DNA from 3 places in the Shewanella sp. NKUCC01_JLK genome. Region 2 is predicted to be linked to each of the others. Evidence: predicted binding sites of a transcription regulator. Region 2 holds the regulator's gene; each other region holds the start of a gene.
The links. Region 2 encodes ArgR, which controls arginine synthesis, uptake and breakdown. Its sites were predicted from a motif close to ANTGAATANNTATTCANT; they were not measured.

Region 1 (10,566 bases), on a different contig from region 2:
ACTACCGAGACGTTCACGGGATCTGGTACGCAGTTTAAGTGCTGCTGTGGCTTACGATATGCTAAGACGTGAGCTTTTAGCTGAAGCTGTGATCGTCGATTATCAGTCGATTGGGCGATTCAGTAAGTAACTCTTATACGGGTATATATCCGTTTATGCCCGCCAACAAAAATGCTCCCGAGGGAGCATTTTAACTTCTACAGAGATACAAAAATGGCCGATTATTTAGTGAACTTAAGCACTAATTTGCCTGGGGCAACTTGAATGCTTTCGGTCATTTTTGCCATCAGTGCTTGGTTACTGTCCTTGGTATCTAGTACATACACAGGCTGGTTTTCTAAGAATTGCCTTAGATAACTCATCACCTGCGGTGTGGCACTGCTAATCGCCTTTTCAATATCCTTTGGCGTTGATTCCACTTTGACTAATTCGAGCTGGCGCAGATAGACACTGTGCGTTGCGCTGTCATACCAAGGCTTGGCTTCGAAAGTCGTAGTGAGTTTGGCACTCAATGGAAAGATCGGATTCTTAATTGATACTTGAGTTGCGGCACTTACGCTCATAGTGTCAGGTTTTACACCTAGCTTGACACTGATGTCGTTAATGCGCACTTCTGCGCCAACTAATTGATTGCCTTGTTTAATCTCAAAATGGATCTCTTTACTGAGGTACTGCTCCATTTCGTGCTCGCTGATACTGTACTGCGAGACGCAGCCACCAAGCAGTACAGTCAGTCCCAAGCAAATCGTGCGGGAAAGTTTTTTCATTAACCAGTGTTTCTCATACCCGCTGCCACACCTGCAATAGTCAGCATTAGCGCTAATTGCACATGTTCAGACGCAGGAGTTTCGGTTGTTTCCTTACGTGTCCGCGCTAATAGCTCGGTTTGTAAGAAGTTTAATGGATCGATATACGGATTTCGCAGTTTTACTGACTCGCGATTCCACGGCGTATGCGCCATTAAGCTATCTGATTTTGTCAGTTCAAGCACGACTTTAATACCCAGATCCAAGCGTTGGCGCAAGGTTTCGCCTAAGTGATGCAAGTCTTTCGGTACTAAACAGGTTTCGTAGTAGCGGGCTAAATTAGGTTCCGCCTTGGCGTAGACCATTTCCAGCATTGAAATGCGAGTGCTGAAGAAAGGCCATTCCCGTTCCATCTCTTGCAGTAAGCCCATTTCACCGCGTTCACAGGCGGCTTGAAGTGCTTCACCGGCGCCAAGCCATGCAGGTAACATCAAGCGGTTTTGCGACCAAGCAAAAATCCACGGAATTGCCCGTAGGCTTTCAATCCCGCCATCGACACGACGTTTAGCTGGGCGGCTGCCGAGTGGTAGTTTTCCTAATTCTACTTCTGGCGTTGCCGCGCGGAAATAAGCCACAAAATCAGGTTCATCACGCACTATGCCACGGTAAGCACCCACTGATTCTTCTGCGATACGTTGCATGCAATTGCGCCATTCTTGCTTCGGCTCTGGCGGTGGTAGTAGGGTTGCTTCCAATACGGCAGAGGTATACAAGGCTAAGCTTTGAACCGCGAGTTTTGGCAAGCCAAACTTGAAGCGGATCATTTCGCCCTGCTCAGTGACACGAATACGGCCATCTACCGAACCTGGTGGTTGCGATAGAATCGCTTTGTGTGCAGGACCACCCCCGCGACCAATGCTGCCACCACGGCCATGGAATAATGTGAGCTTGACGCCCGCTTGTTTACAGACAGCCACTAACTGCTCTTGGGCGTGATACTGAGCCCAAGCCGCCGCCATGACACCAGCATCTTTGGCAGAGTCAGAGTAACCAATCATGACCTCTTGCATGCCTTTGGTATAGCCACGATACCAGTCGATATCGAGCAAATCGGTAATACAGGCCGCGGCGTTGTTTAAGTCGCTTAAGGTTTCAAACAGCGGTACCACGCGCATTGGGTGCGAACAGCCCGTTTCTTTGAGTAACAGTAAAACCGTTAAGACATCCGATGGTTTACCCGCCATCGAAATCACATAGGATCCGAGTGCTTTTGCCGGATGTTTAGCAATCAAACGACAGGTATTAAGCACTTCGGCCACATCGGCCGAGGGTTGCCAGTTACTTGGGATCAGTGGCCGACGGTTGCTGAGTTCGCGTAATAAGAAGGCTTGCTTCTCGGTTTCATCCCAATGGTTGAAATCACCCATGCCGAGATAGCGAGTTAACTCGGCGAGCACATCGCTGTGACGGCTGGCGTCTTGGCGAATGTCGAGCCTGAGCATATGAATGCCAAAGCAGGCGAGACGGCGGAGAATGTCGAGCAATAAACCGTTGGCAATTAAGCGCATACCGCAGTCGGTCAAACTCTTATAGAGCATTTCTAACGGTGCTTTGAGATCGCTTTCTTGCCAAATCAGGCTCGACTTATCGACTTCAGGATTGTGGCCTTCGATGCGCGCATTTAAATAATCTATGGTGTCACGCAGTCTTTGACGAATGGAGCGCAACACGTGGCGGTAAGGTTCGCAGCTGTTATTGGTATAAGCCTTTAACTCATCATTGGCTTCTTCCATCGACAGTTCGCCAACCAGCAGGACGATATCTTTTAAGAATAATCTGGCGGCAGCATGGCGGTTACGATCGAGCACCTCTTGGGTGACTTTTGCGGTAACAAACGGGTTGCCATCGCGATCGCCGCCCATCCAGCTTGAAAAGCGCACTGGCGCGATATCAATCGGTAATTGTTGTCCTGTACGTTGCTGCACTCGATCGTTAAGTTGTCTTAAGAAGTCAGGCACCGCATGCCAGAGTGACTCTTCAATGGTGGATAATCCCCAGCGAGCCTCATCTACTGGAGTTGGACGCTCGCGGCGGATCTCATTGGTGTGCCATATTTGTGCGATTAATTGGCGTAGGCGCAGATTGATCTGTTGACGTTCTCTATCCGACAGTTGGTCGTTTTCTTGCTCTGTTAAGCAGTCGACAATGGCGGCGTATTTTTGGATCAGGGTGCGACGGGAAATTTCAGTGGGGTGCGCTGTTAGCACCAGATCGATATCCAGTGTTTTTAGACAGTCGAGCATTTTAGCTTGGTCGACACGACCATTGAGCATGCGTCCTAGGAGTTGTTCCACTGGGTCTGGCACGCAGACAAGTTCGTCGCAATTACGACTGATAGTATGAAATTGCTCGGATAAGTTAGCTAAGTTAAGAAATTGGTTAAAAGCTTTTGCAAAAGGGACTAACTCTTCGTCTGGCAAAGCTGTCAGTAACTCGAGCATTTGCTCTCTGGCGGCTTGGTCGCCTCGGCGTGAGTCTTTGGCAAGCTTACGGATCTGTTCTACCTTCTCAAGAAAAGAGTCCCCAAGATGGGTACGCATAGTATCGCCAAGGATTTGGCCTAACATACTCACGTTCGATCTTAATGACGCATACATATCTGTCATATTGTCTGCCATGGTTACTGACATAGTTACTCCGAATAGAAAAACATGAAAATTCCGCTGTGCATTTAGCCCGTTAGCACAATACCTATCACTTGGGGCTATGGTCAACAGCAGAACTTATAACTTATACGACTGGCTTATCCGATATGCAACCAATCACGGTATTTGATGAAGAATATTCAATAGAAATGCGAAGTCACGCAATATTTTTTGATGATTAGTGCAAGTGAATATGAAGTGCATCATTTTATGCTTTGCAGACATGTATCTTAGCTGTTAATGAAAAGGACTGATTTTGACTCATGTTGACCCTGGATAACTGTGTTATTAACGAGTTAGCTGAATGGGAACTGTGTCTTCGATATCCTAATTTGAGCTTAAAAGATGAAAATAAATTAAAAATATATATTCACATATATTGCATAAGTAGATCTTTGTGGTAGTCTAGCCATCAGTTGAGATGAGTCACCTCTTGTGACCTGTAGAGTGAATATCATGATGCACAGTATTAGCCTGACAGTGAATAAAATAACAACCTATTACGATTTCCTGCGACGATAGTCTTGTCATCATAGATATGCGCGGTTGCGTGTAAGCTATTCATCTACTCTTTAAGTTTCTTTGATTCGGTTAATAAGACAAAAAACATGAAAAATATCGCCATTATTGGTGCCAGTGGTTACACAGGCGCGCAACTGACCGCTTTAATCCATGCAGAAGCAGATCTGACGATTCAGGGTTTGTATGTTTCTGAAAACAGTTTAGATAAAGGTAAACCTTTAGCGGATTTGTATCCTAGCTACAGCCATATCGCATTAACGCTGTCGCCATTGTCCGATGAAGCTAAGGCAAAAATCGTTGCCGAAGCGGATGCCGTGGTGTTAGCGACTGAGCACTCGGTGAGCCTGCATTTAGCGGCTTGGTTTTATAGCCAAGGGTTAGCGGTATTCGATTTAAGCGGTGCCTATCGTTTCAGTGATGTGGCGCAATATCCGAAGTGGTATGGCTTTGAGCATGAATATCCTGAAGTTTTAGCCAAAGCCGTGTATGGCCTTGCCGAATGGAATGCTAAAGAAATCGCTGCGACTAAGATGATTGCCGTGCCAGGTTGTTACCCGACCGCATCATTGACAGCGTTAAAACCGCTAGCGAGTTTACTGACATCGGCTTATCCGGTAATCAATGCTGTGAGCGGCGTAACAGGTGCGGGCCGTAAAGCGCAGTTACACACCAGTTTTTGTGAAGTGAGCCTGACACCCTACGGCGTATTAGGCCACAGACATCAACCCGAGATCGCCACTCAGCTTGGTCAAGAAGTGATATTTACCCCGCACCTTGGCAACTTCAAGCGTGGCATTTTAGCGACCATTACCGTGCAGCTAAAACCAGACACTACGACTGCCGATGTGGCAGCGGCCTATAGCGTGTATGACCAGGCGCCATTGGTCACCGTGAAGCACAATCAGTTTCCGAAAGTGGATGACGTGGTGCTGACACCTAACTGCCACTTAGGTTGGAAGTTTGATGAGAATAGCGGTTACTTAGTGGTAGCCAGTGCCATCGATAACTTGATGAAAGGTGCTGCCAGCCAAGCGCTGCAATGCATAAAGATTCATTTTAACCTTTAATTGTTCATCCTTATTTAAGAGAGTCGTCAAGATGTCTACAAACAACTCAGTATTAGTGCTTAAAGTGGGCGGCGCGCTGCTGCAATGTGAAATGGGGATGGCGCGATTGATGGATACGGCTGCGGCTATGTTAGCCAATGGTCAGCAAGTGTTGATGGTACATGGCGGCGGCTGTCTGGTGGATGAGCAGTTAGCAGCAAACGGTATGGAAACCGTCAAGTTAGAAGGTTTGCGTGTGACTCCGCCTGAGCAAATGCCGATTATTGCCGGTGCACTTGCGGGCACTTCGAACAAAATTCTGCAAGGCGCAGCGACTAAGGCTGGCATTGTGAGTGTGGGCATGAGCCTCGCCGATGGCAATACTGTTTCGGCTAAGATTAAAGATGAACGTTTAGGTCTAGTGGGAGAAGTCACGCCAAACGATGGCACTTATCTTAAGTTTATCCTTGCCCAAGGTTGGATGCCGATTTGTAGCTCCATCGCCATGATGGACGATGGCCAAATGCTTAACGTCAATGCTGACCAAGCGGCGACGGCATTAGCTAAATTAGTGGGCGGCAAGTTAGTGCTGCTGTCGGATGTGTCTGGTGTGCTCGATGGTAAAGGCCAACTCATCCACAGTTTAAATGGCAAGCAGATAGCAGACCTTGTTAAGCAAGGTGTGATCGAAAAAGGAATGAAGGTCAAAGTTGAAGCTGCGCTCGAAGTAGCACAGTGGATGGGGCAGGCGGTACAAGTTGCCTCGTGGCGTGATGCAAGCCAATTAATCGCATTAGCAAAAGGTGAAGCCGTAGGAACACAAATCCAACCATAAGTGGAGTAGGTTATGAAGCATTTACTATCGATAAAAGACTTAACCCAGCAGCAGTTACAGGATCTAATTGCCTTGGCAAAAACGATCAAAGCCAATCCGGCTGAGTATCGTCATGCGCTGGATGGCAAGAGTGTGGTGATGTTATTTGAAAAGCCCTCACTCAGAACACGCGTTAGCTTTGATATCGGTATTAATAAGCTCGGTGGCCACTGTTTATACCTAGACCAGCAAAATGGTGAACTGGGAAAACGGGAATCGGTTGCTGACTTTGCTTCTAACCTGTCATGTTGGGCCGACGCAATTGTGGCGAGAACCTATTCACACACCACTATCGAACAATTAGCCGAGTTCGGCTCAGTGCCCGTGATTAATGCGCTGTCGGATCTTTATCATCCTTGCCAAGCCTTAGCTGACTTTTTAACACTGGCAGAGCAGTTTGAGGATGTCAGTAAAGCTAAATTAGCTTATGTTGGTGATGGTAATAATGTCACTAACTCGCTGATGTACTGTGCGGCTATTCTCGGTGCCACCATGACAGTGATCTGCCCAGCGGGTCACTTTCCTGATGGCTACGTAGTGGCAGAAGTGCAAGAGCTCGCCAAACGATATGGCGGCAAAATAGTGCTGACTTCAGATATCGATGCGATTGAAGGTCACGACGCTATTTATACTGATACTTGGATTTCAATGGGCGATCCAACGCCTTTGTCGGATATCAAAGCGAAGTTTGCACCATACCAAGTAAACAAAGCTTTGATGGCGAAAGCGGGCGCTAACTTCTTTATGCATTGTTTGCCCGCCCACCGTGGTGTAGAAGTAACAGATGAAGTGATGGACGGTGCAGGATCCTTAATTCTGCAACAAGCCGAAAATCGGATGCATGCCCAAAATGCGGTACTGGTAACCTTATTTAGTTAAATTAACCCTGTTTAGCAGCCTGTTTTCTCCCTGAGAGAAACGAGTCATAGGAATTTAAGATGTCTATCGAGATAAAAAATACTGGCGTGAAAAAAGTGGTTTTAGCCTATTCAGGTGGTCTAGATACCTCGGCCATTATTCCTTGGTTAAAAGAAAACTACGATAACTGTGAAATCATCGCATTCTGCGCCGACGTTGGCCAAGGCGAAGAAGAGCTGGTTGGCTTGACTGAAAAAGCTTTAGCTTCAGGTGCTTCTGAATGCCATATCGTCGATCTAAAAGAAGAATTCGTTAAAGACTATATCTACCCAACGATTGCGAGCGGTGCGATTTACGAAGGCACTTATTTACTCGGTACGTCAATGGCGCGTCCTATTATTGCCAAAGCGCAGGTTGAAGTGGCTCGTAAAGTGGGCGCCGATGCTCTGTGTCACGGTTGTACCGGCAAAGGTAACGACCAAGTGCGTTTCGAAGGTTGCTTCGCCGCATTAGCACCTGATTTAAAAGTGATTGCCCCATGGCGTGAATGGACTATGCAGAGCCGTGAAGATCTACTGGCCTATTTAGCTGAACGTGACATCAAGACGTCAGCGTCAGCGACTAAAATCTATAGCCGTGATGCCAACGCTTTCCATATTTCCCATGAAGGTGGTGAGTTAGAAGATCCATGGAACGAGCCAAGCAAAGGCGTATGGACACTGACTGCCGATCCTGAAGATGCACCGAACAAGCCTGAATATGTGTCGCTAGAAGTAGAACATGGCCGTATCACTAAAGTGAATGGTGAAGCCCTAACGCCTTATGCTGCACTGATGACATTAAACGCCATTGCTGCGCCACACGGTGTGGGCCGTATCGACATTACCGAAAACCGTTTAGTGGGTATGAAGTCTCGCGGTTGTTACGAAACACCCGGCGGCACTGTGATGTTCGCAGCACTACGTGCGATTGAAGAGCTCGTACTCGACAAGACTAGCCGTAACTGGCGTGAGCAAGTTGCCGCACAAATGGCGCATTTAGTGTATGACGGCCGTTGGTTCACGCCACTGTGTAAGTCACTGCTGGCAGCATCTGAATCACTGGCTGAATCAGTTAACGGTGAAGTTGTGGTAAAACTCTACAAAGGCCAAGCGAGCGCAGTGAAGAAACGTTCACCTAACAGCTTGTACTCTGAAGCGTTTGCCACCTTCGGTGAAGATCAAGTTTACGATCAAAAACATGCCGAAGGCTTTATCCGCCTGTACTCATTGGCGAGCCGCATCCGCGCACTCAACGCTAACGATGTAAAGTCTAAGTAATAGGTCGTTTCAAAGGGCGCCTAGCGCCCTTTTTTGTTTTTAGGTTTTGATTTAGTTTTTGATTCAGATGAGTCGATTTCAAATAAGCAGTGAGTAAGGGGAGTTAGCATGGCTTTATGGGGTGGAAGATTTCAGGGCGAAACGAGCGCGCTATTCAAATTATTCAACGATTCGTTGCCTGTGGATTATCGCTTGTTCGAACAGGATGTGGTTGGCTCCATTGCTTGGGCGGATGCGATTGCCAGCGTGGGAATTATCTCGGTAACTGAATGCCGCGACTTGAAAAAAGCGCTTAATGACTTACTGGTGGAAGTACAGGGCGATCCGGCTATTATTCTCGCCTCGGGCGCTGAAGATATTCACAGTTTCGTCGAGTCGGCCTTGATTGCCAAAGTGGGCGATCTCGGTAAGAAATTGCACACCGGTCGTAGCCGTAACGATCAAGTTGCCACCGATTTAAAGCTTTGGTGTCAATCCGAAGGCAAAGCATTACTCGCGCGCCTTCAAGGTTTACATGCTGAATTACTGGCGTTGGCTGAGCGTGAATTTGATGCGGTAATGCCGGGTTATACTCACTTGCAGCGCGCGCAACCTGTGACATTTGGCCACTGGTGTTTAGCGTATGTGGAAATGACTGAGCGGGATATCAGCCGTTTAAGCGATGCGTTAACCCGCGCTAATACCTGTCCTTTAGGTTCTGGAGCATTAGCAGGCACAGCTTATAAGATGGATCGACATGCTCTGGCCGCGGCGCTGAATTTTGCCTCGCCAACGCTGAATAGCTTAGATAGTGTATCAGACAGAGATCACGTGGTAGAGCTTTGTTCAACCGCATCGATCAGCATGATGCACTTAAGCCGTATGGCTGAAGATTTGATTTTCTTTAACTCAGGTGAAGCGAACTTTATCTCCCTGAGTGATGAAGTGACCTCGGGTTCATCCCTGATGCCACAGAAGAAAAATCCAGACGCATTAGAGCTTATCCGTGGCAAAACCGGCCGGGTGTATGGCAGCTTAGTGGGCATTCTCACGACGATGAAAGCACTGCCTTTGGCGTACAACAAAGATATGCAGGAAGATAAAGAAGGCCTGTTTGACGTAGTTGATAGCTGGGCAATTTGCCTCGATATGGTGGCGTTAGTGTTGTCAGGTTTGAAGGTCAATCGTCCTAATGCACTGTTAGCCGCACAGCAAGGTTATGCAAATTCTACTGAGCTTGCGGATTATCTCGTGTCTAAAGGTATGCCTTTCCGTGAGGCGCACCATGTTGTGGGTGAAGTCGTGGTTGCTGCGATAGCGAAGCAAATTCCGCTCGAGGATTTCTCCTTGGCCGAATTAAAAACTTTTGCCGCTATCATTGAAGATGATGTCTATCCAAACCTGACTATTGAAGCTTGTTTAGCGAAACGTGACGTGCTTGGTGGTACTGCATTGCCTCAAATTCAGAAGGCGATTGCGGCCAAGAAAGTACGTTAGCGAGTTATTCAAATCCACAATTCAAGCCAATAAAAAACGCGACATTAGGTCGCGTTTTTTATTGGGCCACAATTAGTGGTAATGACTTTTTAGCATTTGTTTATTGGAATAAATCATCAGTTGGTGCATCGATGAATAAATTGTTTTCATCCTGAGTTTCGCTGATGTATTCCTTCGGCTCTGTACCTGAAATAAAGTACTCGAACGCACTGGTATAGTCGGTTTTACGGGTCAGTTTACCCGTCGCTAAATCGATGCGTACCGAAACTATGCCTTCTGGTGGAATCGAGGTTGTTTCAGGTGTGCCTTGTAAGACACTGTTCATAAACTCGTTCCAGCCCGGACCTGCTGTTTTCGCACCCGCTTCGGCGCCAGTTATCTGATCTTTTTCGCCGTTTGCATTCCATGCGGTTCTGCCCAGTTGGCGACCGTGATCGTCGAAACCGACCCAGAAGGTGCTAGTGATGACAGGGCTAAAACCACTGAACCAAGTGTCGCGCGATTCGTTGGTTGTACCCGTTTTACCTGCAATATCATGGCGCTTAATCAATTTTGCCGCGCGCCAAGCCGTACCCTGCCAACCCGTGCCTTTACTCCAATCGCCGCCGCCCCAGATCACGCTCTTCAGTGCTTCGGTAATGAGGAATGCCGTTTGCTCTGAAATAATTTGCGGAGCGTAGCGACCAGTTTGTTCGAAACACTGCGCAACAGGTGCACTAGGTTCTGCACTAGAGTCTCCACTTATGCTGAACGCCATAGGATCGCTCGGTGTAACTGGTTGGCTAAGACTTTGGCTAGGCTTACAGGCCAATGTAGGGTTCGCTTTTTCGATAACATTGCCGTAAGCATCTTCTACGCGATCAATATAGAAAGGTTCGAGTAAGAAACCGCCATTAGCAAATACGTTAAATGCAGTAACTACTTGCAATGGCGTGACTGAAGACGAACCTAATGCAATCGATTCGTTGCGAGGTAAGTCGTTAGGATCAAAACCAAATTCAACGAGTTGAGCAATGGTTT
Region 2 (10,566 bases):
TACCGAAACCGTCTTTATCCCACACCGCCATTTTTTGATAAGGCGTAGCGCGGGAAGTATCTAAATAACTCCATGCCCCTAAGTTTTCTAACAAGCGCTGGCTCGCCTTATTGATGGCGCTCACCCGTAAACGCGGCTCGCCGCTCACGGCCTCAGTGTGGCCCGCATCGATAACGACGACATTCAGATCGGCCTGCGCCAATCCAATCGCGGTGGCGAGTCCCACCATGCCGCCACCCACAATGGCGATGTCATAGGCTTGTGAACTTAACATGGGTACATCCTTTTCGCGTTGCGATACCAGTAAATTGCGGAGTTATTTCCAGCCCATTGCCTTTTGAGCGACGGGGGTTTTCAGTGGCGGAAACCAAGACAAAAGCCGTAATCCTAAGTTACGCCCCAGCGCCATCGGCCAATATTGGTTTGAAAAGCCACGGACTAAAAATTCGATATTTCGGATAGTGCTGTTTCTGTCGTGCTCGCGGGCATTAAGGTACGCATGGGTCAAAGCGGCGGAGCCGATATCTTCGCCCTGCGCGAGCGCCGTTTGGATCACCTCGAGCAAACTCACCACATCCCTCAACCCTAAGTTAAACCCTTGCCCCGCAATCGGATGCAGTGTCTGCGCCGCATTGCCGATAAACACACATCTGTGATGAATTGGCCTTGGCATATAGGACAAATTAAGCGGATACGCATGGCGCGCGCTGACATCGATAAACGTGCCCGCACGATAACCAAAGGCCTGTTGCAGCGCCGCTAAAAACTCGGCCTTAGGTGCGTCTTGCATCTGTTTAGCCCGCACATCATCGAGCGCCCACACGAGAGAAAAGCGAGGTTGACCTTGGCTATCAGCCATAGGCAATAACGCTAAGGGACCCGTTTGGGTAAAGCGCTCATAGGCCCAATGTTTGTGAGGCCTATTGGTTGGCAAATCGGCAGTTTGAATATTGGCAATAATGGCCGTTTGCTCAAAGGCCACTTGGGTCACAGGCAAATTAAAACTGCTGCGCACTTTGGATTGCAAACCATCTGCGGCAACCACAAGTTTGGCTTTAATTCGCTCGCCCGTATCGAGCACTAAGGTGTGACCTTCAACGTCGGGTTCTACTTGGGCAAGCTTGGCGGGGCAATAGAGTTTGACACTACTCTTATTCAACTCGTTAAACAGCACTTGGCCAACCCGTTCAAGCTCAACCACTTGGCCTAGGGCATCTAAATGAAACTGCGCCGCATTGAGTTCTGTCATGCCAAAGTGGCCGCGATCCGACACATGGATATTTTCAATCGCCGTGCCCAAATGGGCGAGCTTTTGCCATAAACCTAAACGGGATAATTCGAAAATAGAACCATGGGCGATAGCAATAGAGCGGGCATCGAACCCGGGGTGTTGCTTATCGGGAAGGTGCGCTTCGATTAAGGCGATAGAAAGTGGCCGAGCTGCGGATAAAGAAAGACGCGCGAGAGCTAACGCTAGGGTCGCCCCCGCCATCGCACCGCCTACAATCGCAATGTCGACGTGTTGAACTGAAGTATCCATGTGATTTGTGGCCGTCATGGGGATCTCATTCAAGCTTTGGCATAACACTAAGGCATGTAAACATAAAAGATGTAAACATCAATGCTATGCACTCAAAAACACCAGTGCTATGGACTCAAAGGCAGGTTTGCCCACCTTTGACATCTAATGAAGCCACTACTGTGTTAACTTATTGAACATTAAACAACTGCGGTAAATTAATGCACAACCGCAGTATCGTCAGCCTCACCATGGGGAAGCTCAGGACCAAACTCCGAGTAACACATGATGGCTGCAATACGAACAAACTCGAGTAATTCAGTGTAAGCGGCTTCGGATTCTTCATCGTCGGCAACATCAAATTCCACTTGGGCAATTTCCGCCAAGTCTTTGATCACTTCACGTACTTCTGCCGAGGCTTGATTCAATTTAGGCTGAATAATCGCCATGCCAGTCAAAAAACTCTGGGTCCACAGGGACAAGGCTTCAACACGTTGGCTGAGCGGCTCTTCTTCTTCGGGCAACAGCGGCATGAAACCAAATTCAAAATCCACTAAACGCGTCACTGAATCGTTAAACAAATCACACACTAATTGGTGCAACTGCGCCGGCAAAGGTTGACCATCGTTCATCAGGTCGAATAAAGGCTTGATCCAAGTGTCGCCAGTTTGCTCTACACCACCGCAAATTAAGCCGACTAAAGCACCGTGAACTTCTACCGGATGCTGGCCGATTTCAGCCGCATCTAAGGCGAGTTTTAAGCTGTCGATACGTAACGAAGGAGGGGTTGCCATATCAGATCCCAATAAGATTTTTCCAGCAGCAATGCTAGCAGAGATAAAGACTTGAACCAATACTGAATCCCAATAATGGCGAAATCGGCCACGCCCTGATAAAAAACTATCCAACTGCTCACACAAACAGCAAACAAAACCGTCAAAGACCAATCCATTTGCGGCTTACCTTGCACTTTTAAGATCAGCCCTATATAGTCCGCCCTAAGAGGCTAACGAAAGGATCACCCGCGACATGAGTAACAGTGCTGTTGAAATTACCCTACTTGGGCGCACCTACTCTATCGCTTGCCCGAAAGGTCAAGAGGATGCCTTACGTACGGTAGCGTTGGGAGTTGAACAACAACTCAGTGCGTTAAAAACCCGAACCAATAGCCTAAGCCGTGAAGAAATTGCGATCATGGCGGCGCTGAATATTGGACACGAGTTGTTCCAAGAAAAGCAAAAAAATAAGCACTACATGCAACAGATGGACGACAGGATCAGCTTGCTGCAGTCGACCCTCGAATGTGCCTTAGTTGAGCGTTCAACTAAATAGATTTAAACTGTGCACCTTAGTGATTTAACACTCATTGAGTTAAACCAACTGACGCACAGTGAATGGCTAAACTGGATTATCAACATAAACCAATGCTTTAGCGATTCAATACCGTTTTGCTCCCTGGGATGCATGCCAACTGGTAATGTCCCTGTGCCGATAATTTTTATCTCAGGGTGAATGCTTTACTGACATTGTGCATGCTCGGCTTGTACCGAGAAGCCTTAGGAGGTAATCATTTACCCGCCTTGAACCTACGGTTCAAGGGCTACACCGGTAGCGGCATTCTGGGGAGCATCTTAATTCTATGTCTACATCTTCCAAACTTTCTCATTTGAATCCCCAAAGCAACACGGCGCAGCTTGCCGTAGAAGTCGCTGATGCCGTAGATGTCGCAAGCTATGCGGCAAATATCGCACTCCATACAAAAGAAAGCCGCAATCTGTTACGCAAAGCCATTCGCACCGCCCGTAAATCTCTCTCCGAAATAGAACAAACCCAAGCAAGTTTAAACGCCTGCCAGCGAATGCTCGATGCATTGCAGACCAACAAAGCGCAACATGTGGCATTATATCTCACCCATGATGGCGAACTCGCCACGCCGCCGCTGATCGCTGCGCTGTGGCAGTTGGGCATAAACACCTATCTACCTAGGTTGCATCCCTTCAATGCCGGACAATTGTTATTCCTGCATTACACCGCAGACACCCCCATGCAGGCGAATCAATTCGGCATCTTAGAACCTAAATTAGATGTGCGCGCCATTATCCCAGTGACAGAATTAGATGTTGTTATCACACCATTAGTGGCTTTTGATTTAATGGGCAATCGCATGGGCATGGGCGGCGGTTATTACGATAGGACGCTGGCGAACTGGCAGCTTAAGGGTAAACCTTTGCCTATGGGTTACGCCCACGACTGTCAGCAAGTGACGAGTTTACCTTGCGAACATTGGGATGTGCCTTTACCGTTCATCATCACCCCAAGTCGGGTACTGACGTTTTGAAAAAGAAGGATCGAGAAACTAGAAGCTAGGGCGCTTCGCTGCTAGAAAAAGCAGAGCGTCGCTCCATAACTGCTCCTGCACTCTTTTTATTAAAGAGTTCTACCTCCTACATCTGACCACTATGGAGGGTAAAAATGTCATATTTGGTATGAAACAAAATAGATCATGCAGTCGTTAGCTCCTTCTAGAATCTAGAGCCATGCAGTGGCGTTCTAGAGCCTTCTCTACCTTAAATGCCGGCCACCATCGACATTATGGCAACGACCACTGACGTAGCGGCTATTCAGCAGATATTCCACTAAGTCGATAATTTCCTCATTCCCCGCCTCTTTCGGCAACAGCGCTTTGGCTAATGTTTTTTGCTGATAGGCAACATCATCTCCTGCATTAAATAGGATCATCGCAGGCGCAATCGAATTCACTTTGACCTCGGGCGCAAATTTGGTGGCAAAGGATAGCGTCATATTGTGCAGCGCGGCTTTACTGGCGGCATAGGCGATATGCTTCTGACTGCCCTTCTCTGCCACATAGTCAGTAATATGAATCACATCACTGCCGCCGATTTCATCGCCAGCAGCCGCACGTAGCTGCGCCTCTAAGGCCAAGTTCAACTGATAGGGTACGCTCACATGCACTTGCATCATGCGCTGCAGCACTTGGCTCGGCGCAAAAGTGGTACTCTTTAAAGATTCATTCTTTGTAAGCACAGGATCAGGCAGCCAGTCAGAGGCATTGTGAATAATGGCGCGAATTTGCGGCAATTTAGCTAACTCAGCAATTAAGGTTCGCACTTGGGCATCGTCATAAAAATCACAGGGATACAGGGTCGCACCTAAGGTGGTAAGCTCATCAATGCTAGCGTAATGGCTGCGATAAGTACCAATCACGCGCTGACCTTGGGCGAGAAAATGTTTGGCTAAGGCGTAACCTATGCGTTTACCTACGCCTGTGATTATGATGGGAGATGTCATACCTATCCTTTTGAGTCGTTATTTGTCAGGCTTTACCTTGTGCACTTAAAAATCAGCAATCAAGTTAAACTGATGAATAACCAAGATGTTACTGCACTCATTTGAATTTAACCTAACAAAAAGCCAAATGAGGGGCTGATCCGTTCAACAATCGCTTCGATCTAAAACCCTTTCTTCTGCGTATAGGGTAGAAGAAAACCAAGTTTAAGTACTTACTTCAAGTATTGTGATCAAGTCATCAGAGGTAATACCGATGGAACTGCGGATTTTTTACGATGGGAATTGTCCATTATGTAGCGCCGAAATGCGTCAACTGAAAGCGCGCGATCCGAAGAACTTGATTGCGCTTGAGGATTTAAATGCGCCGGACTTTAATGAGCGCTTCAGCCATATCAATAAAGACTACGCAAATACGATTCTCCATGGCGAAACCGCAACGGGCGAAGTGTTACTCGGGTTAGATGTCACCTGTAAAGCGTGGGCACTGACAGGCACACGTGCTTGGATCCAACTGTTACGCCTGCCCGTGATTAAAACTGTGGCCGATTGGTGCTATCTCAGATTCGCAAAACACAGATATCGCATCTCTTATTTACTGACGGGCAAAGCCCGCTGCGACGATAATTGCCAAATTCCCACTAAGCGCCGCTGATCGACTGAATTCGATTGGTAAAGCGTAAAACCCAGGCATAAAAAAACGGAGCTCAATGGCTCCGTTTTTAATTCGTCATAATCTAAAAAGATTATCCGAAAGATTATTTAACGAAATCAACGCCTAGTTTGATATCGCCTTTCAGCGTATCTAACATAGAATCACGAGCGTTAGCTTCGAATGCACTCACTTCACCGTAAGGCAGTACTTTTTCAATACCGTTTTTGCCTAACAGCACAGGTTGTGCGAAGAATTCAGCATGCTCGCTGCCGCCGTCAACATAGGCGCATTCAACGATGTTAGCTTCGCCTTGCAGACCACGAACCAGAGACAAACCGAAACGGCAAGCCGCTTGACCCATAGACAGAGTCGCGCTTCCGCCACCGGCTTTAGCTTCAACCACTTCGGTACCCGCGTTTTGGATGCGAGTCGTCAGACTTGCCACTTCTTCGTCAGTGAAAGTCGCGCCTTCAACTTGAGACAGTAATGGCAGAATAGTCACGCCGCTGTGGCCGCCGATCACATTCACTTTAACGTCAGCAACGTTCAGGCCTTTTAATTCGGCGATGAAAGTTTCAGAGCGGATCACGTCTAGAGTCGTGATACCGAACAGACGGTTCTTATCGTAAACACCCGCTTTTTTCATCACTTCTGCAGCGATAGCTACGGTCGTGTTGACTGGGTTAGTGATAATGCCAACCAAAGCCGTAGGGCAAGTTGCCGCTACTTTTTCGATCAGGTTGCGAACGATACCCGCATTGATATTGAACAGATCAGAACGATCCATACCAGGCTTACGCGCAACACCAGCAGAAATTAGAACAACGTCAGCACCCACTAGGGCAGGCGTTGGATCTTCACCAGCAAAACCTTTGATTTCAACAGCAGTTGGAATGTGGCTCAAGTCAACCGCAACACCCGGAGTTACCGGTGCGATATCATATAGAGACAATTGTGAACCCGCAGGCAATTGAGTTTTTAACAGTAGGGCAAGAGCCTGGCCGATACCACCAGCAGCACCAAGTACAGCAACTTTCATAGTTATCTCCGTTATTTCTCGGATATGTGTGACATGGATCTAATTTGCGTTGGCGTCACATTACTGGAATGTCACAACAATTTCAATTATCCCTTAGTCGTGGGACAAAAGAATTCCTGGATAACGTAGAAGCAATGTAGAACAATTACTCAAATTGGGATTTTTACGCCCCCTACAAACGCTTAACCACTGGGGCTTAGTGAATTTTTATTCAACCAATCTGGTTATTTGTTGACAATTTTTCTAAAAATATTCAAAATGGGCCTGTTTTTTTGAATAACGAATAATAATATTATGCAAACGACCAAGAATCAGGATGACCTTGTTAGAATTTTTAAGTCGATTTTAAAAGAAGAGCGCTTTGGCTCTCAGAGTGAAATCGTCACCGCCTTGCAAGCTGAAGGCTTTGGTAATATTAACCAATCGAAAGTGTCACGCATGCTCAGCAAGTTCGGCGCAGTGCGGACTCGCAACGCTAAGCAAGAGATGGTGTATTGCTTACCAGCCGAATTAGGCGTACCCACCGCGGGTAGCCCACTGAAGAATTTGGTACTCGACGTCGATCACAACCAAGCTATGATCGTCGTGCGAACTAGCCCAGGTGCCGCACAGCTGATTGCCCGCTTGTTGGATTCTATCGGTAAACCAGAAGGCATTTTGGGTACGATTGCCGGTGATGACACTATCTTTATTTGCCCATCGAGCATCCAAGATATCGCCGATACCTTAGAAACCATCAAATCTTTATTCAATTACGCAGAATAAAAAAACAGGTCAGTGAGCTGACCTGTTCTATTTTATCTGTACATTTTGAAGTGCAATATAGCGCTGGTTATTTGGCCATTGTCCCGATTACGTTACACATTCCAGCACAATATCTAACTCACAATATCTAACTCAACTATAACGATATCAGTAAGCCACGCTGATACGCTGATTTGGGTGAGTGCCCTTTTCGGCTTCATCTACCATGGCTTTTGCGTAATCGGTTACAGAGATACGGCTTTGACCATTAGCATCGGTAAAGAAGCTGTCGCCACCAAGACGGTACGGGCCTTCACTCTCACCGGGATAAATCTCAGCGGCTGGGCTCACAAAGGTCCAATTGATTGCCGTTTGCGCCGCACGGAATACCTGCAAAGCTTCACCCTGAGCTAACGCCTCATCTTTATATGCTGCTGGGAAATCTGGACTAGAGACCAGCGTCACACCCGGCGCCACTTCTAAACTCCCAGCACCACCGACCCACAATAAACGTGACACGTTAGCGTTAGGCAGCACATCCAGTAAATGCTGAACCGTACTCGCCACTAGACCATGATTTTGTTGGGCGCGGCCACCAACGGCGGCAATCACGACATCTACGCCAGCAAAGGTATCGGCGACCAATGGCTGCTCTAAATCCACGGCACGTACTGCCACGTCAGCCACGGATAACTTACTTGGATCACGCACTAACGCTGTCACTTGATGTCCACGACTCTGTGCTTCTTTTAAAATTGCACCACCGATCCAACCCGTTGCACCTAAAATTGCGATTTTCATTTCATTGTCTCACTCAGATGATTTACATTGGATCCAGTTTACTTGCAGTTTTTCACCTAATAAACATCAATAATTGAGCATGATTGTTTCAATATAGGATACTAATGTGGATAAAATTGCCGCTATACGCAGTTTCGTCGAAGTCGCAAACTGTGGCAGCTTTACCAAAGCTGCCGAACATTTAGACCTCAGCCGCCTGCAGGTTTCCCGTCATATTCAAGAAGTGGAGCAGTGGTTGAGTTTACGCTTATTACACCGCACCACGCGCAGCGCCAGCTTGACTTTGCAGGGTGAGGAAGCGCTGCAATTTTGCCAGCGGATCTTAAGTGAAGTTGCTGCCATGGAGAGCCGTGCCCACAGCCATAACAGTGAACTGGTAGGCAGTATTCGTATCGCTACGCCTATTGGCCTAGGGCAGCACAGTCTATTTGATGTCGTCGATCGCTTTATTAAAATTCATCCTAAGGTCAACATTCAACTGGTGATGTCGGACAGTTTTGCGCAATTGGTAGATGAAAGAGTCGACGTGGCGCTACGCTATACCGAGCAACCCGATGAGAATCTCATAGCTCGGCGTTTGATGACCATAGATGCGGTACTTTGCGCGGCGCCGAGCTATCTTGATAGCGCAACGCCACTCCTCGAACCCATAGATCTGCTGGCCCACAACTGCCTCATACACTCAGCGCAACAAAACTGGCCTTTTCTAAAAGAACTGCAAGCCGAGCACGTCAAAGTTACAGGGAATCTTAGGGCTAACGATATGGGAGTGTTGGTCAGTGCGGCGCTACGTGGACATGGCATAGTGCGTTTACCCTGTGACTTAGCTAACCAATACCTTGCCAGTGGTCAACTCAAAGAAGTCCTACCCGAATTTACGACACCAGGCCAAACCCTGTGGGCGGTATATTTGTCCCGCAGTTATCAGCAAAATCTAGTGCGCGCCTTTATCGATTTCACCGCCCAGCAATGGCAGCTCGATATCAAAAAATGGGTTCCCGCGCATTAGCATAAAAAAACGCACTTAGGCGTTAGCTTAAGTGCGTCTCGATTAATGCTAATTCGGCTTGATTATAGAAAGCTTATTCGTCGAACTGCAGCATAAAATCCAGTGCGGGGGCAAAGAAAGATGAACCTGTCATCGCCTTAGTAAAATGCATCAAGTGATCATGATTGCCTTCGCCATCACCAAACATCATGCTATGCAGCATCTTTTCAAAATGTTCTGGCGTGCGGCAGTTAGAGATAAACATTAATCCCTGCTCCTTCAGCGAACCATAGGGCATACTCTGACGCAGGATCTCCATTGATTTACCATCGGCGTCTTTAAGATTAACGCGCTTGATATGGCTGGTCAGTGGCTTATCTTCAGATTCATACTCGATATTATCTTGCTTGGTTCGACCGATTATATCCTCTTGTTTTTTAACTGGTAACCTATGCCACTTACTTAAGTTATGGGCATATTTTTGCACATGAATATAGCTGCCACCCTTAAACTCAGGATCTTCATCACCCACAAGTGCCACTTCTTGGCGGTGGCGCCCCTTAGGGTTTTCGGTGCCATCGACAAAACCAGTCAAATCACGGCTATCCATAAATCTAAAGCCACGCTCTTCTTCAACTAACTCCACTAAATCTTCAAACATTTGGCTGATTTCATTAGCCACTAAATGCAGAATATCGTAACGATCACTGCGAATATGCACGAATAAATCATATTCAATTGCAGGTGCTTCACGACTGCCCACTTGCATCGCAGGGAAAGGTTTAAGCAGTTCTGGGCGAGCAGTAGGATAGAGGCTATCCCAATAATTAGCACCAATACCAACAAAACCATTGAATGCACTGTCGGAATATTGATCTGTCAGCTCATAAATATACTGCGCAACGTTGGCAAGACAGGGACGTAATTGCGACTCGACATTGTCATTGGCATTAAACATCAAATAGACACTGTGTAAGTTCCCCTCTGCACACACACCCAACTGTTCACGCGGCATATTTTGAATATCCATTTGGTTATCACCCTTTTTCTAAATTCATTTTCGGCAATATTATCCGCAACTTTACCTAAAAATGACATTAACTAACGCACAGTTTGCTCTGATCTGTTTATGATAATGCCAATAGCGGAGCATTATCCCACCCCAGATCCTTAAACATAAAAATTGACGAGACCATTAAAGTCTCGCCAATCAGTTAAATCGAATCAATGACGTCAGGTTCACTCAGTGTTGAGCTTACCTTAGCATTTATCTTAGTGTTAATAGCCTGCGGCGTGACCATCCTTGCGACTCTCAGAGGCCGCACGATATACGCCGGTTTCGGCATTAAATCCAATGGCTTGATAGCCACCAAACTCCCCAAGTCCATCACGCAGCACATGGCCTTTCTTAATCAACTCACGACGGGTTTCTACCGGAAAACCTGATTCCAGACTGACGTAGCCGCCATCCTTCATCACTTCGCCAGTGGGCTCGGTTGAACCCATATGCAAAA
Region 3 (10,566 bases), on a different contig from region 2:
TGCTCGCGCGGCAATGAAGAATTGAGATAAGCCGCTGCAACACCGGTTTGCAACAAGCTATCAACTTGGTCTTTCATCAAAGAAATCAATGGAGAGACGACAATAGTGATGCCATTCATCATCAAGGCGGGTAACTGATAACACAAACTCTTACCGCCACCCGTTGGCATAATCACTAAGCAATCTTGCCCGCCGCAAACACGTTCTATCACCTCCCGCTGACCGTCCCTAAAGTCACGGTAACCAAACACCTGTGCTAGGCGTTGCGAGAGCGGATCATCATGCGTGTCGAGTACGAGCTTTTCCATGGATCTTCTATGTCAAAAGTGAGGGGGCCTATTCTATACCCAAACTAGTTCAAAATGCAGGATTCAACGGTAATTTAAAGTGCTTTAGACGAGGCAATTCACCACAATTGCAGCTATTTTAACCCTAGTGGGCTAAGCCAAAAATAACGAACGCGGGGTAAAATACTTTAAAAACTGCCGAAACGGTGTCGTCATTTTAGCGACGGAGTTGCATTAGCCGTAAGCTTCACTGTAGATTAATTGCTCTAAGCCGCACTTTGTTTATCTCAGTGTTGATAACAAATCCAATTACGCCTAATACCGTCACTCAGTGACAAGGACCCCAAAATGACCAGCCCAATCCAAGCCGAAGCTTTGAGAAGAGTCGCAGCAGTATTTGATCAACATGTCCCTTTCCATAATCTACTCGGACTCGATATCAAGCGTTATGACATTGATGGCGTCGAAGTCGTGATCAACATGAAGCCTGAGCTGATTGGCAATATCCACCAGCAAATCCTCCACGGCGGTGTGACAGCAACGGTACTCGATGTGGTTGGCGGACTCACGGCCTTTGCAGGACTGGTCGCCAGTCGTGATGATTGGACGGTCGAAGAGCTGCAGCAACGCCTGCAAACCCTAGGGACGATTGATATGCGCGTCGATTATCTGCGGCCGGGACGCGGCCTCACCTTTACGGGCACGGGCAGCGTCATTCGTGCGGGTAATCGAGTTTCAGTATGCCGCATGGAACTACATAATGAGCAAGGCACCCATATCGCTTTTGGAACAGGGACTTATATGGTGGGTTAGGCGGTTAAATTTAGATGTGTATTACTGCCTTAGGGCTCAAAATTGACTAAGGTAAACGTCTTGATCAACAGGATGTTTACTCACTTTAATCGCCCATTCAATCTATTGCGGAGATATTCTGTAACGAAAAGAACACGGCGATACCCTTGAGTCAGCGGTCAGACACACCTACAATCGCCACCTTGTTGTTCTTCGAAGATGTCTCATGCCAAATCTTGAATACCGCAAAGGGATCCTACTTGCCGTCAGTGCTTACTGTATGTGGGGTTTTGCGCCTTTATATTTCAAATTACTCAACCATGTTTCCGCCACCGAAATTTTGCTCCATCGAGTGATTTGGTCATTCGTGTTTATGCTGATCATTATGCAGTTTATCGGCGGTTTTTCTCGCTTACGCTTACTGTTTAAACAGCCTAAACAGTTGATGGTTCTCACCATTACTTCCATATTGATCGCGGGAAACTGGCTACTATTTATCTGGGCGGTAAATAACGATCACATGCTCGATGCCAGCCTAGGTTACTTCATCAATCCTTTACTCAACGTCTTACTCGGTATGTTATTTCTAGGCGAAAGATTGCGTAAACTGCAATGGTTTGCGGTTTCACTCGCCAGCGCTGGTGTATTGATCCAGTTAATCTCTTTTGGCTCAATTCCCATCGTCTCACTGGCACTCGCGGGCACCTTTGGTTTCTATGCGCTACTGCGAAAAAAGGTCAATGTGGATGCTAAGGCCGGATTATTGGTCGAAACTGCAGTGTTATTACCGGTAGCGCTGATTTATCTCGTCGCAACCTTAGACACAGCCACAGCGAGCATGCTGACTAATGACTGGCAATTGAATCTGATGTTAATGGCGGCTGGGATAGTGACTACCATTCCTTTGCTGTGTTTTGCAGGGGCAGCGGTACGTATTCCATTGTCTATGCTCGGCTTTTTCCAATATATTGGCCCGAGTATTATGTTTATCCTCGCGGTGAGTCTATTCAATGAGCCCTTCGATGCCGAAAAAGGCGTGACCTTCGGATTTATCTGGAGCGCGCTGCTCGTCTTTACCTTAGATATGGCCTATAAACGCAAAACGGCGTGAGCATTATCACGCCGATAAACACAGTGGCAGAAGTGATGACATATAATGATTACTTCTGTAACTGTGCTAAAAACTCACTCCCTTGCGATACTGTCAGTAATAAACTGTAGCCTTTAGTCGTTGGCACTAACACTAACTGCGATTTATCTGTTATCGCCAAAAATGCCCTGCCTTTCCCCTGTAGATTAAACCAGCCCAATTGAAATCCTGGCATGCCTATACCGTTGGTTTTAAAGCTCGGCGTTAAATCTGCCTCTTGTTGCAAATCGACTATGCGTGCCTCGGCGGGCAATAAATCCACGCGGGATAACTGCACTTTATAGAAGGGAACATCCAATGTGAGCTCTGTATCGGTTAACACTAATTCGGCGCTATTCGATTGATAGAAGACCCAAGAAAATCCGCCCATCATCACCAGCAATATACCTAAACTCGCTGACTTCGCTATCTTAGGCATATTTTTTAGCCATAATATCAGTAAGATACCCGCTAAACCGAGCAATAAGACGATAAAACTGAAGATAGAGGTTTGGGTTAAAGGGGCGAGTTCAAAAAATTGAGGACTCATTGGCAGTATCTCCCGTGCAGTGAAGTCTTAATCTGCCAATAAAGACATATTATGTCAATAAAAATGCCAGCGCTAATATGAGTACTAGGCTGGCATTGATTGGATTGATTTAGAACGGCTTAAAGATCGAGCGCGAGAATTTTTGAGCGGCGTTGATAGTTATACAACTGCTTCTTCTTCTGTGGTAGTGCTTCAACATCTTCAATCACAAAACCATGCTCGAGGAACCAGTGAATGCTCCGAGTTGTCAATGCAAACAAGCGTGAATAACCACGGTTTCTAGCCTGATTGATAATGTTCTTCAGCAGTAAGCTCCCTCTGTCGGCATCGCGATAATCGGGATGCACCACTAAACAAGCAAACTCACCCGCATTGTCCTCTTCAAAAGGATAGAGCGCAGCGCAACCAATCACTAAACCATCACGTTCAATCAACATGAACTGTTCGATTTCAATCTCAAGCTGCTCACGACTACGACGCACCAGAATGCCTTGTTCCTCCAATGGACGGATAAGGTTCAACACACCGCCAATATCGGCGATTGATGCACAGCGTAAACGCTCAGCACTCTCAGTGACGATTTGTGTGCCTATCCCTTCGCGAGAAAACAGTTCCTGCAACAAGGCGCCATCTTCGAGGTAGCTAACTAAATGACAACGCGGTACGCCATTGCGGCAAGCATCGATACTGGCTTTGAGAAACGCCATAGTGCCAACACAAGCAGACCCTTGCTCGGCCAGCTTGTTCATGATGTTTTGCGCATCATTTGGCATCAACTCCGCAATCACATCGCCATTACGATCGAGAATACCGTTCTGTGAGCTAAAGCCGATCATCTTGTCTGCTTTGAGCTTAATTGCCACTTGAGTCGCGATTTCCTCGGCGGTGAGATTAAAGCTTTCACCAGTAACCGAAGCCGCAATCGGCCCCATCAATACGATGCAGTGATTATCTAGCTGACGTTTTAAGCCTTGCACATCAATACGACGCACTTTGCCACTCAGACAAAAGTCCACACCATTATCCACACCCAGTGGTTGAGCAATCACAAAGTTGCCGCTCACTAAGTTAATTTGCGCACCTTGCATCGGCGTATTACTTAAACTCATGGATAAACGCGCTGTGATATCAAATTGCAGTGCACCCGCAACTTGCTTAATCACTTTGAGCGAATCTTCATCCGTGATACGCACACCGTCGTGGTAGGCAGGTGCAATACCGTTGGCGGCTAATGCAGCATCAATCTGCGGCCTAGCGCCATATACCAAAACCACTTTGATCCCTAAACTGTGCAGCAGGGCGACATCATTTAAGATGGCGCGGAATTGATTTTGAGCCAAAGCTTCACCGCCAAGCATGACCACAAAAGTTTTACCTCTGTGAGCATTAACATAGGGGGCAGAATGACGAAATCCATCAACCAGTTCAGTGGTACGCACGCGTTATTTACACCTCATTTTTGAGCTGGCAGCGTCACTATGACACACCAGGAATGAATCGCTAACTTTCGCGTATGGTATTGCATTTTAATTCACATATAAAGAATTTATTCTCACTAAAGTGCAGATTTGATGATTTAAAGTGCTTAGAACCGCACTATTTTATATTTTCAGTAAGTGTTCACACTTTTTTAACTTCACAGGGGATGATTCAGCGGCATCAGTTTGCGAGGCAATTATCTCAACTTGATGACTAGCCACTAAAAAAATGCAAAAAAAAGCCCCTTAAATAAGGGGCTTTTCTCGAAACACTAACCAAGGATTACTTGATTTTGGCTTCTTTGTAGATAACGTGCTGACGAATAACTGGATCAAATTTTTTGATTTCCATTTTTTCAGGCATGTTACGCTTGTTTTTTTCAGTTGTGTAGAAGTGACCAGTTTTAGCTGTAGAAACTAATTTGATCTTCTCACGATTACCTTTAGCTTTAGCCATGATCTATTATACCTTCTCGCCACGGGCACGAAGTTCAGCAACAACAACTTCGATACCTTTTTTGTCGATCAGACGGATACCTTTAGTAGATACACGTAACTGTACGAAACGCTTTTCTTCTTCTAACCAAAAACGGTGGTTTTGTAGGTTAGGTAAAAAACGACGACGGGTCGCGTTTTTTGCATGCGAACGGTTGTTACCAACCATCGGCTTCTTGCCAGTAACTTGGCATACTCTTGACATGTCAATCTTCTCCAAAAACAATTTTAACGCTCGAGCATTAATGTGCCTCGTATGGCCGTCGCCCGAGGCACAAAGAGGGCGCATTTTATACACGATCACAGAGTGAAGATCAAGTGTTAGATTAATTAATCCAGCCTCGTTCTGCAAAAGAAACTATCTCTCGATCACCTACAACCATATGGTCCAACAAGGATACGTCTATGGTTGCTAACGCATTTTTTAATCGCTCAGTTATTCGTCGGTCAGCCTGACTGGGCTCGGCAATACCAGACGGATGATTATGACAAACTATAACTGCTGCGGCCTTTTTCTCCAGCACTAAGCTCACCACTTCACGTGGATACACTGAGGCTGAGTCTATTGTGCCGCGGAATAATTCGACAAATTGAATCACTCTATGCTGGCTATCCAGCAGTAAAACTGCGAACACTTCATAGGAGCGATCGGCCAATTGTCGCATTAAATAGTCCCGAGTTAAATCGGGATTTGTCAAAACCTGACCTCTTTGCAGATTTTCCTGCGCTACACGCCGCGCTAATTCGGCCGCAGCTTGAAGCTGGGCGTATTTTACAGGTCCTACGCCCGGAAGTCGACACACCTGATTTCTTGGGGCACAGAGCAGGTTTCTGAGGCCGCCAAACTCGCAAATAAGCGACCTAGCAAGGTCAACCGCGTTTAATCCGGCTAAACCGTTACGCAGTAATACTGCCAGTAATTCAGCATCCGAGAGATGCGCAGCTCCTTTTTGTAACAGTTTATCTCTGGGACCTTCGCCCTCAGGCCAATCTTTAATCCCCATGTGACCTCCCTGTCATCTCACATATTTTCACTTTACTGAGTATGGACGAGATTTTTTGAACTGGGATAGTCACTAAAATTCACCACTTTGTGATATTGTTGCCGGCATTATTTCTATCTCGGATGATGTCTGTGAGTCTGACAAATAAAAACGTCCTGCTGGGCATTAGCGGCGGTATTGCGGCCTATAAAAGTGCTGATTTAGTACGTCGCTTGAAAGAGCGTGGTTTTGATGTGCGCGTGGTGATGAGCCAAAGTGCGATGGAATTTATCACGCCTCTGACGCTGCAAGCGTTGTCTGGACATCCAGTGGCATCTAGCTTGCTCGACCCCGCAGCAGAAGCAGCCATGGGTCATATAGAACTCGCTCGTTGGGCAGATCTCGTCATCATCGCCCCTGCAACCGCAAACCTATTGGCGCGGATTAATGCAGGCATGGCCGATGAGCTAATCACCACCACATGTCTTGCCACTGAGGCGCCAATTGCCCTGTGTCCAGCAATGAATCAGCAGATGTACCGTAATCTGGCTACACAAGCGAATTTAACTAGCCTAGCATCACGTGGTTTTACACTTTGGGGACCCGCCAGTGGCAGTCAGGCCTGTGGTGAAGTGGGTCCTGGACGCATGCTCGAACCGCTAGAAATTGCCGAGCTAGCCAGTGATTTTTTTGCAACAAAAGAAGTCTCTGCGCAGCCTCTTGCAGGCCAGTCGGTGCTTATTACCGCCGGACCAACCCGTGAAGCAATTGATCCCGTCAGATACATTTCAAATCACAGTTCTGGAAAAATGGGCTTTGCACTGGCTAAAGCCGCGGCAGATATGGGTGCAGCAGTCACCTTAGTCTCAGGCCCCGTAAATTTAAATACTCCTGAAGGCGTGGTACGCATTGATGTTGAATCGGCGCAAAATATGCTCGATGCTGTTATGGATAACGTTGATAAAAAAGATATTTTTATTGGCTGCGCCGCTGTTGCAGACTACCGGATTAGCGATATTGCTACCTGTAAGATCAAAAAATCGACCGAAGAAATGCAACTTGCGCTGGTGAGGAATCCTGATATCTTAGCCACGGTTGCGAGCTTACCTAACCGTCCTTTTGTGGTGGGATTTGCCGCCGAAACCCATGATGTAGAAGCCTATGCGCGCGATAAGCTCAAACGTAAAAACTTGAACATGATCGCCGCAAACGACGTTTCCATTGCTGGCCTAGGCTTTAATGCCGATGCTAATGCCCTGCGTGTTTTCTGGCCGCACGGCAGTCAAGATTTGCCTGCTACTGACAAACTCACGTTGGCACGGCAATTACTTTCGTTGATAGTGAAAGAAAAAACAAATACATGAAAACACCGATTGAATTAAAAATTCTCGACTCCCGTATCGGCTCAGAATTTCCCTTGCCCGCTTACGCCACCGCAGGCAGTGCAGGCATGGATCTTCGCGCCATGATAGACACGGCTTTAACCATAGCACCGGGTGAAACTGTGCTCATTCCCACGGGGATTGCCATTCATGTGGCCGACCCAGGACTTGCAGCGGTGATTTTACCGCGCTCAGGCCTGGGCCATAAACACGGTATCGTACTGGGGAATCTAGTCGGACTCATAGATTCAGATTACCAAGGCCCCTTAATGGTATCTTGTTGGAATCGTGGTGACAGTCCATTCACCTTAGAAATTGGCGATCGTCTCGCGCAACTGGTGTTTGTTCCTGTGGTACAAGCACAATTCAAACTCGTTGATGAGTTCGACAGCTCAGACCGTGGTGAAGGCGGATTTGGCCATTCAGGCACTAAATAATCCCCTAAGTCGTTATTGAGCCAAGGATACTGTAATGGCTGTAAGCCCAAAAATTAATCGTCGTGAACACATTCTGCAATGTCTAGCGCAGATGCTAGAAACCAACCCAGGACAAAGGATCACCACAGCGAAACTGGCCTCAGAAGTCGGTGTATCGGAAGCCGCACTGTATCGCCACTTCCCGAGTAAAGCGCGGATGTTCGAAGGCTTAATCGAATTTATCGAAGAGTCGTTATTGTCGCGCATCAATTTAATCATGGATGACGAAAAAGACACCATGAAGCGCTGCCAGCTGGTACTGCAACTGCTGCTGATCTTTGCCGAGCGTAACCCAGGAATTTCCCGCGTTCTCAACGGTGATGCTCTACTCGGTGAAAATGAACGCCTGCGAAGTCGTATTGGTAACTTATTTGCCAAAATTGAAACCCAGTTAAAGCAAATTTTACGGGAAAAAACCCTACGAGAAGGTAAAGGCTTCAACTTAGACGAAGCCATATTAGCCAATTTACTGTTAGCCTTTGCCGAAGGCCGCATCGCCCAATTTGTACGAAGTGAATTCAAACTCAAACCGACGACACACTTCGATGAACAGTGGCGTTTTATCCAGCACCAACTTTTACAAAGCTAATGATTTTTCAACATAAAGGACGGTAACTATCGTCCTTTATTTTCGATATTCCTTCCTTGTTTCGCCCCATCTTTTGTTTTATCCGCGAAAAACATTTTAAGAACAAAAAACACAATGATTTTACAAGGATGTCAGATGAAACTCTTCCGATTAGCCATGTTGGCGACACTTTGCTTACCAATACTTCCAATATCCACCTTTGCAGCCAATAGCTCCAACGCGAATGCGTTATCGCAAGCACAGTTATTCAGCAAAGGTGATGAGTACTCGGATGTAAAAATATCGCCTACTGGTAAATACTTAAGCGCTATCACAAGTGTCGAAGGTAAAAACGTTCTCTTAGTCTTAGATACCCAAACCAAAAAACTCCTCAATGCGATACGTTTTCCCGATAATGCTCAAGTCGGCGACTATGAATGGGCCAACAGTGAGCGACTGGTACTGGCAAAAGAATACCTAAAAGGCTGGCAAGACACACCTATCTACTACGGTGAATTGATGGCGGTAAATGCCGATGGTTCACGAAAAGCGTATTTATTCGGCTTCGAGAGTGGCGAGCAACAAACAGGTTCAAATATCAAGAAAAATACCCCTATGCGGGCGAGCGCGTTTATCCTCGATCCTCTGCCAGATGATGAACGCTACATGTTAGTCAATGCTATTCCATGGAATGATAGGATCAATCTTGACTTTGAACTATCACAAGATGTCTATCGCGTAGACTTGTTCAATGGCACACGTAAACGCATCACAGGCTCACCTATCGGCAGAGCCCGTTTTATGACAGACCATGATGGAGAGGTTCGCTTCGTTGCAGGTGAAGACAAACAAAACATCACTAAAGTCTTCTACCGCAAAGATGGTAACTGGGTAAATACCGATAAACTAAATCTAGGTCTTGCTGATTTTAAACCACTCTCCTTTGCCGATGATAAAAATACGATTTATGCCGCCGGTCGCTCCCAAGGTGAAACCTTAGGGGTTTACAAAATTAATCTCGAAACGGGCGATAAAACTGAAATCATTCAGGATGAAAACGTTGACCCTAGCAACTTTTGGATTAACGGCACCAATAAACAACTTTACGCCGTCGAGTTTGAAAATGGTTACCCAAGTTATGCCTTTGTCGATAATGAGGATTCGCACGCTAAATTACTAAAAGATCTGCTTGGTGCTCTCCCCGGTCACCAAGTACGAATTGTTAGCGAAACCCGAGATGCAGCAAAACTCGTCGTACTTGCGTTTAACGATCGAAACCCTGGCGATTACTACATATTTGATACGAAAACACTAAAACTTGAATATCTAGCCGCCGCTAAAAAATGGCTCGACCCAGAGCAAATGGCTGATGTTAAACCCATCAGTTTCACCAGCCGTGATGGTAAACAACTCCATGGATATCTAACGCTCCCCTTTGGTAAAGAAGCTAAAAACCTACCCTTAGTCGTCAATCCACACGGTGGTCCACACGGTATCCGTGACTGGTGGGGCTTTGACCCACAAAACCAATATCTAGCAAGCCAAGGCATAGCCGTTCTACAGGTCAACTTCCGTGGTTCAGGCGGATATGGCGATCAATTTGAACGCGCTGGCTATCAAAAATGGGGCTCAGATATTCAGCATGACATTATCGACGCAACCCAGTACGTTATTGACCAAGGTTTTGCCGATAAGGAACGCATCTGTATTGTTGGCGGCAGTTTTGGTGGGTACAGCGCCTTGCAGAGCGCTGTGCTTGCGCCAGATATGTTTAAATGCGCCATAGGTGTAGCTGGCGTATATGATCTTGAATTGATGTTTAATAAAGGCGATGTCGCCAACAGCCGTTCTGGTACTAGCTATCTCAAGGATGTGCTTGGCCAAGATAAAGCGGTACTCAAAGCAATGTCTCCTTCTGAAAATGTCGGTAAACTCAAAGCAAACATACTATTGGTGCATGGTGGTGAAGATGATCGAGCGCCAATTGAGCAACTCGAATCCCTCGAAAAAGGCCTAAAAGCTCACAATTATCCTTACCAAAAACTGGTAATGGACAATGAAGGCCACGGTTTTTATAACGATGAGCATAGAGCGAAATACTATGAACAAATGCTCAGTTTCCTAAAAACCAATCTGAAACTTTAGAATTAACTCAAACTTGCCGACACTGCTAGGCTAAACTCGATTGGCAATGGTAGATTTAAAGCCGATATCCGATAAGGACTATCGGCTTTTTCATGTGGCCTATGCGCGTTTTTCGGTATGAATTGTCTGCAATTCGCGCTATCCTCGTCCCCCTATTCTTGCCCTAGCGAGAATAACAATAATTTGTATCTGATGCTGAACAGCCCTAGTACTACACGATGATCAGCATAGGTTTTCTGTTATAGCCGCTACGACGTAGTGGAGGATAAGATGGCATTAAG

Region 1: argC (N-acetyl-gamma-glutamyl-phosphate reductase) is a predicted target of ArgR. The motif match lies at 3,809-3,826, and genes of this name have one in related genera.
Region 3: argA (amino-acid N-acetyltransferase) is a predicted target of ArgR. The motif match lies at 4,277-4,294, and genes of this name have one in related genera.

The regions. Positions count from the first base shown of each region.
Region 1 covers NZ_JAHKRD010000014.1:1,533-12,098, forward strand. The annotation lists gene KO537_RS15445 (CinA family nicotinamide mononucleotide deamidase-related protein) at 1-130, shown strand, start outside; gene KO537_RS15450 (DUF1439 domain-containing protein) at 222-767, opposite strand; gene ppc (phosphoenolpyruvate carboxylase) at 767-3,436, opposite strand; gene argC (N-acetyl-gamma-glutamyl-phosphate reductase) at 4,060-5,040, shown strand; gene argB (acetylglutamate kinase) at 5,072-5,854, shown strand; gene KO537_RS15470 (ornithine carbamoyltransferase) at 5,867-6,772, shown strand; gene KO537_RS15475 (argininosuccinate synthase) at 6,832-8,070, shown strand; gene argH (argininosuccinate lyase) at 8,179-9,546, shown strand; gene KO537_RS15485 (PBP1A family penicillin-binding protein) at 9,647-10,566, opposite strand, start outside.
Region 2 covers NZ_JAHKRD010000002.1:261,171-271,736, forward strand. The annotation lists gene KO537_RS03415 (FAD-dependent monooxygenase) at 1-274, opposite strand, end outside; gene ubiH (2-octaprenyl-6-methoxyphenyl hydroxylase) at 317-1,558, opposite strand; gene KO537_RS03425 (UPF0149 family protein) at 1,738-2,313, opposite strand; gene KO537_RS03430 (cell division protein ZapA) at 2,549-2,851, shown strand; RNA gene ssrS (6S RNA) at 2,969-3,149, shown strand; gene KO537_RS03440 (5-formyltetrahydrofolate cyclo-ligase) at 3,159-3,857, shown strand; gene folM (dihydromonapterin reductase) at 4,082-4,828, opposite strand; gene KO537_RS03450 (DUF393 domain-containing protein) at 5,082-5,480, shown strand; gene mdh (malate dehydrogenase) at 5,584-6,519, opposite strand; gene argR (transcriptional regulator ArgR) at 6,814-7,284, shown strand; gene KO537_RS03465 (NAD(P)-dependent oxidoreductase) at 7,432-8,064, opposite strand; gene KO537_RS03470 (LysR family transcriptional regulator) at 8,171-9,073, shown strand; gene KO537_RS03475 (Dyp-type peroxidase) at 9,147-10,082, opposite strand; gene ggt (gamma-glutamyltransferase) at 10,331-10,566, opposite strand, start outside.
Region 3 covers NZ_JAHKRD010000012.1:35,390-45,955, forward strand. The annotation lists gene recQ (DNA helicase RecQ) at 1-308, opposite strand, end outside; gene KO537_RS13965 (thioesterase family protein) at 636-1,100, shown strand; gene rarD (EamA family transporter RarD) at 1,306-2,190, shown strand; gene KO537_RS13975 (PH domain-containing protein) at 2,240-2,758, opposite strand; gene argA (amino-acid N-acetyltransferase) at 2,878-4,197, opposite strand; gene rpmG (50S ribosomal protein L33) at 4,520-4,693, opposite strand; gene rpmB (50S ribosomal protein L28) at 4,700-4,936, opposite strand; gene radC (DNA repair protein RadC) at 5,058-5,735, opposite strand; gene coaBC (bifunctional phosphopantothenoylcysteine decarboxylase/phosphopantothenate--cysteine ligase CoaBC) at 5,858-7,078, shown strand; gene dut (dUTP diphosphatase) at 7,075-7,533, shown strand; gene slmA (nucleoid occlusion factor SlmA) at 7,568-8,161, shown strand; gene KO537_RS14015 (S9 family peptidase) at 8,297-10,285, shown strand; gene folE (GTP cyclohydrolase I FolE) at 10,556-10,566, shown strand, end outside.